DNA from 2 places in the Bacillus sp. JZ34 genome. Region 2 is predicted to be linked to the other one. Evidence: predicted binding sites of a transcription regulator. Region 2 holds the regulator's gene; the other holds the start of a gene.
What was found. The regulator LexA, encoded in region 2, represses DNA repair genes until DNA is damaged. The targets are predictions, from matches to a motif close to CGAACATATGTTCG.
Positions count from the first base shown of each region.

Region 1 (3,415 bases), 980 kb from region 2:
CGAACAAAATGAAACCGCAAGAATTTTTCCGCTCGGCCAGCCGGAGAACGAGCAGGAAGTACCGCTCGCAAATTTGAAAGAGCATTAAAAAGCAACCCCTTCAAATGAAGGGGTTTTGTATTTGTCTTATCACTCGGCCATCAAAAAAAACACCCGAAAGCCCGAGTGTTTAATTTATGATTTTTGCAAGTCCTCTTACTGCCAGCCTCAGCACATAAAACAACGGCTCAAGCAAATCAACGAGATAAAGATAATCCCATTTATCATCATTTCGTTTCTTCTTTTTCTTCAACAGCTGTTTCTCCCTTCCTGACTTTAATGGGGTTATTTCATATACGGACGCGCCTTCTTTAAGTTTCAAATTAGGGGTGAAATTTGTTTTTTCTGGCGGCCCATTGTTTCTGAAGCCAGTTTTTTTTATAAAGATAAGCGATCAATTCCATCCACAGCTTAGGAAGCCTTTGCGGGAAACGGCTTTTTTTATAAATGGTTTGATAGGCTGTTTTTAAGTCATCCCACTGTCTGCATTCTTTCGTCTGCAAAAACCTGGCCACATCGATGACTTTGATTGTCCCAGCCGGCGTCAGTATCAGGTTTCTGAGGTGGATATCGGATGGATTCAATCCTTTCCGCTTCGCATCGTTCAATGCGCGGTCGACCTCGCAGATCATGTCATCATCGATCGGAATGCCTTTGTTTAAACACTCATAAAAAGTGTATCCTTTAATATACTCCATTAAAATATATGATGGCCCTGTTTCATATATATCAGGATAATAATTCGAATCAGAAAGCTTTTTGTAAATCTCCGCTTCCCTTGCGGCAATGTTCTTAAATTCGGGAAAAAAGACTTTAAGAGCCATTTCCCTGCCCTCTTCAGTCAGCTTAAAAACGTATGCGCTCCTGCCTTTCCCGATCAACTCTAAGTCATCGGGTTTTTGGATAAGTTTATTGAACTTTTTTTTCGTATTATACTTTACGGCCTCTGCATAGGTTTGCGCCTTTTTCACGCCGAACTCACCTTCTTTTTAAGGGCTGGTCAAACGAAAAACTCTCTATAATGTTGTTTATACATGAGAACGAGGGGTTTTGCACCTTAAATGCTTTTGAGTTCTTCATATTGGTTTAAAAATGTAACATTCGTAAACCGGTTGTCATCTAATTGCTTTTTTAGATTAATTTTTAAAAGCGTTGGTCAAACTATGGATATGATCGTTAAGGCAAAAAAGAAGGTGATATTGATGAACAGCCAAAGCAAGTTCAAAATCGGTTTATTGCTTATTGGAAGTCTGCTGGCCGCGCTCAGCTTTCACCTGGAGGCCCTGGCCGAAAAGCCGGCTAAAGTTCAAATCCAGCTTGAAAAGGTTTATCTGGACGGGGACGTTGGAATCGAAAATAAAGTAGAGGCCGCTCGAACACTGGAAGACTTTAAAGCTGCTTATAAAGGGTGGCAGCTCATCGATCAGAAAAAGGGGTTTATTCTGTTTCGCAAACAGGTGGACGACATTTCTCCCCTCAGCAAAACAAACGGTTATATCGGAGTGACGGAAGACGGCGTGATTTCGACTTTTCACGGCCGCCCGGGCATATTATCAGAGCCGATTCAATCGTTTTTTCAGATTGATATAAAGCGCCTGGAAAGCCGGATGGCGGATGATTTGCGCAAAGGGATCCCATACCGCACGAAAAAGGAATTTGAACATGTCATTGAAGCCGTAAAATCATCCGGAAGCCAACATCATGTAAAAGATATGAAGACATGACGCTGTTATGTCTTTTTTCAGCTGCAGACAGAAGCCATTTTTAGCGAACATATGTTAACTTTTTCATTCTAGCTTTGCCTGTTTTGTGTTACAATGAAGAGCAGTCAAAGAGGTGAATGAACGTTGATCGAATTCGTAAAAGGGACGATTGATTATGTATCGCCCCAATATATTGTCATTGAAAACGGCGGGATCGGCTATCAGATCTTTACGCCAAATCCGTTTATTTATAAGAAAAACAGCAACGAAACAATCTATACATACCATTATGTAAGAGAAGATACGAATGCGCTGTACGGCTTTTCGACAAGGGAAGAAAAAATGCTGTTTACGAAAATGCTGAATGTTACGGGAATCGGCCCGAAAGGAGCGCTTGCGATCCTCGCTTCCGGCGATCCGGGAGCGGTGATTGAAGCGATCGAGAATGAGGATGAAGCGTTTCTCGTCAAGTTCCCCGGCGTAGGCAAAAAAACGGCAAGGCAGATCATCCTTGATCTGAAAGGGAAGCTTGCGGACGCCGTTCCTGAAATCGCGGCCGATCTGTTTAACCATGAAGAGCGGGAGCAAATTCATGAAGCGGAAACGGCTCTTGAGGAGGCGCTTGAAGCATTAAGAGCGCTCGGCTATTCCGACCGGGAAATTAAAAAAGTCCAGCCTCATTTGAAAAAGGAAGAGGCGCTTTCGACGGATCAATACGTTAAAAAAGCATTGCAAAAATTGTTAAAGTAAGGTGATATCATGGATGAGCGGCTTGTATCAAGTGAACTAGACAACCATGAATCAGCGATCGAGCAAAGTCTGCGTCCGCAAAGACTGGCTCAGTATATCGGCCAGGAAAAAGTGAAAGACAACCTCAAGGTATTCATTGAAGCTGCGAAAATGCGGGAAGAAACGCTTGACCATGTCTTGTTGTACGGGCCGCCGGGATTGGGAAAAACGACGCTCGCTGCGATCATCGCCAACGAAATGGGAGTCAATCTCAGAACGACGTCAGGTCCGGCGATCGAGCGCCCCGGCGATTTGGCGGCGATATTAACGGCTCTGGAGCCAGGTGACGTTTTATTTATTGACGAGATCCACCGTCTGCACCGTTCGATCGAAGAGGTGCTGTATCCTGCGATGGAAGATTTCTGCCTTGATATCGTGATCGGCAAAGGGCCGTCGGCGCGTTCTGTGAGGCTCGATCTTCCTCCTTTTACCCTTGTCGGCGCGACCACAAGGGTCGGGCTTTTAACCGCGCCTCTCAGGGACAGGTTCGGCGTTCTGTCAAGGCTTGAGTATTACACGCGTGACGAGCTTTCAGACATCGTGATCAGAACGGCGGAGCTGTTTGAGGTTGACATCGATTCGCTCTCGGCTCTCGAAATCGCGAGACGGTCAAGAGGGACGCCGCGGATTGCCAACAGGCTTTTGAGGAGGGTCAGAGATTTTGCCCAGGTGCTTGGAAACAGCTCCATCACGGAGGAAGTGGCGGTGGATGCGCTTGAACGCCTCCAGGTTGATAAACTCGGGCTTGATCATATCGACCGCAAGCTTTTAATGGGCATGATCGAAAAATTTGGCGGCGGTCCAGTCGGCATCGATACGATTTCGGCTACCATCGGTGAGGAGTCTCACACGATCGAGGATGTGTATGAGCCGTATCTTCTTCA
Region 1 covers NZ_CP096403.1:1,389,029-1,392,443, forward strand. Annotated here, with positions in the region: gene M1D90_RS07010 (small acid-soluble spore protein H) at 1-88, shown strand, start outside; gene M1D90_RS07015 (hypothetical protein) at 170-292, opposite strand; gene M1D90_RS07020 (protein kinase family protein) at 363-1,010, opposite strand; gene M1D90_RS07025 (intercompartmental signaling factor BofC) at 1,242-1,763, shown strand; gene ruvA (Holliday junction branch migration protein RuvA) at 1,887-2,492, shown strand; gene ruvB (Holliday junction branch migration DNA helicase RuvB) at 2,502-3,415, shown strand, end outside.
Region 1: a site for LexA is predicted at 1,808-1,821, ahead of ruvA (Holliday junction branch migration protein RuvA). Genes of this name have one in related genera too.

Region 2 (3,415 bases):
GGACTGAGAAAATCCATGATGTCACCGGATACGATAAAAATGTTATCAAGAAAGCGTTGGAGATTTATCAAACCCGCGCATGATCTTAAATCTTGAAAAAAACTCATTTTATACATATCATGTGGAAAGAGGAGAGGATAAGATGAGCCATTATGACCAGCAATACAATGCAATCATTCAAAAAATTATTGAATCAGGGATCTCCGATGAAGAATATCAGGTCCGGACGAAGTGGGATTCAGACGGAACGCCGGCTCATACGCTGAGCATCATGAGCGAAAAAATGCGGTTTGACAATTCGGAAGTGCCGATTTTGACGACGAAGAAGGTGGCGTGGAAAACGGCCATCAAAGAGCTGCTTTGGATCTGGCAGCTGAAATCCAATGATGTTCAAGTTTTGAACGATATGGGGGTTCATATTTGGGATCAATGGCGGCTTGAAGACGGCACAATCGGAGCAGCCTACGGCTATCAATTAGCGAAGAAAAACAGAACGGTTAACGGGCAGAAAGCCGATCAAGTGGATTATTTGCTCCATCAGTTAAAGCATAATCCGTCTTCACGCAGGCATTTGACCATGCTGTGGAATCCCGATGACTTGGACGGCATGGCCTTGACGCCCTGCGTCTATGAGACGCAATGGTATGTGAAAGAAGGAAAGCTCTCTTTGGAAGTAAGAGCGAGAAGCAATGACATGGCGCTTGGCAACCCGTTCAATGTGTTCCAATATAACGTCTTGCAGCGCATGATCGCCCAAGTCCTCGGTTATGAGCTGGGCGAATACATCTTCAATATCGGCGACTGTCACATCTATACCCGTCACATCGATAATTTAAACATTCAGATGAAACGCGAGCAATATGAAGCGCCGAAGCTGTGGATCAACCCGGACATCAAAAACTTTTATGACTTTACAATCGATGATTTTAAATTAATTGACTATAAGCACGGCGACAAGCTGACATTTGAAGTTGCCGTATAAACAGGCGGATTTTCCGCCTGTTTTTTTGTTGTGTGAATGAATCATTTTTAAAAAATACAACGATGAAAAAATTTGCATATCCGGCTGCCGCATGTTTCCTGACGGCAGCCGTGTATACGTTTAGAGCGGACGCAAAAAGCACATGCAGTTTTTCACGGGTATGCCCCGAGCATTTAACTTACGTTTATTTACACATTCTAAACGTCTTTTTCACAAAGAGCCCGAAAAGCAAAAACAATTCTCTCTTAATCTGTTAGTGACACCAGCATATACAAGAGGAGGTTGTTTTTGTCATGATCAAAAAATGGGCGGTTCATCTGCTGTTTTCCGCATTGGTGCTGCTTGGGCTTTCGGGAGGGGCTGCATATTCTCCTCAGCATGCCGAAGGCGCTGCAAGGTATGATGACGTATTGTATTTTCCGGCATCGCGCTATCCTGAAACAGGTGCTCATATAAGCGATGCGATCAAAGCGGGCCATTCAGATGTCTGCACAATTGAAAGATCTGGAGCGGATAAGCGCCGTCAGGAATCATTAAAGGGGATTCCGACTAAGCCGGGCTTTGACCGTGACGAATGGCCGATGGCCATGTGTGAAGAAGGGGGAAAAGGAGCGTCGGTCAGATATGTCAGCTCATCGGATAACCGCGGAGCCGGCTCCTGGGTCGGGAACAGGCTGAGCGATTACGCTGACGGGACGAGAATTTTGTTTATCGTTCGATAAAAGGGAGACAACGATAAATGTTTCCTCAAGGAAACATTTTTGTTGACAGGAAAACTTGTTTGGGGGATAATGGTAATGTAAGCATATGATCAATCCCTCTGTTTCAGGCTCGCATCCTTCATTTCCGTATGGATGTGAGCCTGTTTTTTCGTGCGAAAAAAAACCGCCGACCGGCGGTTTTGCTGATGAGTCCGTTTTTTAATGAACCGTGCGGAATACGCCAATGACTTTTCCGAGAATCGTCACATTCTGGAGGATGATCGGTTCCATCGTCGGGTTTTCCGGCTGAAGGCGGATATGGGTTTCTTCCTTGAAAAACCGCTTAACAGTCGCTTCGTCGTCTTCGGTCATCGCAACGACGATATCTCCGTTGTTTGCGGTATTCTGCTGTTTGACTATCACATAATCCTGATCAAGAATTCCGGCATCGATCATGCTTTCGCCCATGATCTCCAGCATAAAGACATGCTCATCCGGCGGCGCCAGGCGGTCTGGAAGCGGAAAGTATTCCTCAATGTTTTCGACTGCGGTAATCGGCGTACCGGCCGTCACCTTTCCGATGACCGGGACATTGACAACCTGGTTTTTTGGAATGTGAATTTCTTCCTCTGTATCGAGAATTTCGATCGCTCTCGGCTTCGTCGGATCCCTTCTGATCAATCCCTTCGTTTCAAGCCTTGCCAAGTGGCCGTGTACCGTTGAACTTGACGCCAGGCCGACCGCTTCTCCGATCTCCCTGACGGAAGGCGGATAGCCTTTGCGTTTCACTTCTTCTTTAATGAAACGCAAAATATCAAGTTGTCTTTTTGATAGCTTCGTCATTTTTTGCACCTCAAAACGTCGATTTTAGCTAGATTATAGCATGTTTTTCCTTTGAGTACAAACATAGGTTCGAAAAAAACGATTGACAGAAACATTTGTTCGTATGTATACTGAAATCATAAAACCGAACAAACATTCTGGGGTGATGGATATGAAAAGAGAATCATTGATTTTTGTCAGTCTGTTTACTGCTGTGATCAGCTGCTGTATTCTGTTTGTGTCTTTTGCCGGTAAAATCGAAGAAAGAAAGCAATATGTTAAAATAGAAGTGCAGGAAGGCGATACATTGTGGGAGCTGGCCGACCGGATCAAAGGCGGAAAACCCGCTGACAAACAAAAATTCATCGAATGGGTCGCCGATAAAAACAATCTGCCGACCTCCGTTATTAAACCGGGCGATGTTTTGGTCCTGCCGGTAGCCAAACAGCACTCCGATCAATATCAGCTTGCAGTTGTAGAATAAATGATTGAGGGGATTTCCATGAATGCGATTATTTACACCAGGGTAAGCACTGCGAAGGAGCAGCAGGAAACCTCATTAAAACGGCAGGCTGAAGAGCTCCAGTCGCTTGCCGCCGAGCACGGGATGAACGTCGTGAACGTCATTTCCGAACAGGCGAGCGGATATGAGATGGACCGCGACGGCGTCTTCGATCTGCTCGAGGAAATCAAAACATCAGACATTGACGCAGTTTTAATACAGGATGATACGCGACTTGGAAGAGGGAATGCCAAAATTGCCCTTCTTCACTGTTTATATAAAGAAGGCGTTCAAATCTACACGCTGGCTCACCGGGGAAAACTTGAGCTTTCCGAAGCGGATTCGATGGTTTTGGAGATTGTCGGCATTGTCGAAGAATACCAGCGGAAAATACATAACCTGAAAATT
Region 2 covers NZ_CP096403.1:2,364,660-2,368,074, reverse strand. Annotated here, with positions in the region: gene M1D90_RS11850 (hypothetical protein) at 1-83, shown strand, start outside; gene M1D90_RS11845 (thymidylate synthase) at 143-982, shown strand; gene M1D90_RS11840 (NucA/NucB deoxyribonuclease domain-containing protein) at 1,276-1,704, shown strand; gene lexA (transcriptional repressor LexA) at 1,903-2,526, opposite strand; gene yneA (cell division suppressor protein YneA) at 2,678-2,989, shown strand; gene M1D90_RS11825 (YneB family resolvase-like protein) at 3,008-3,415, shown strand, end outside.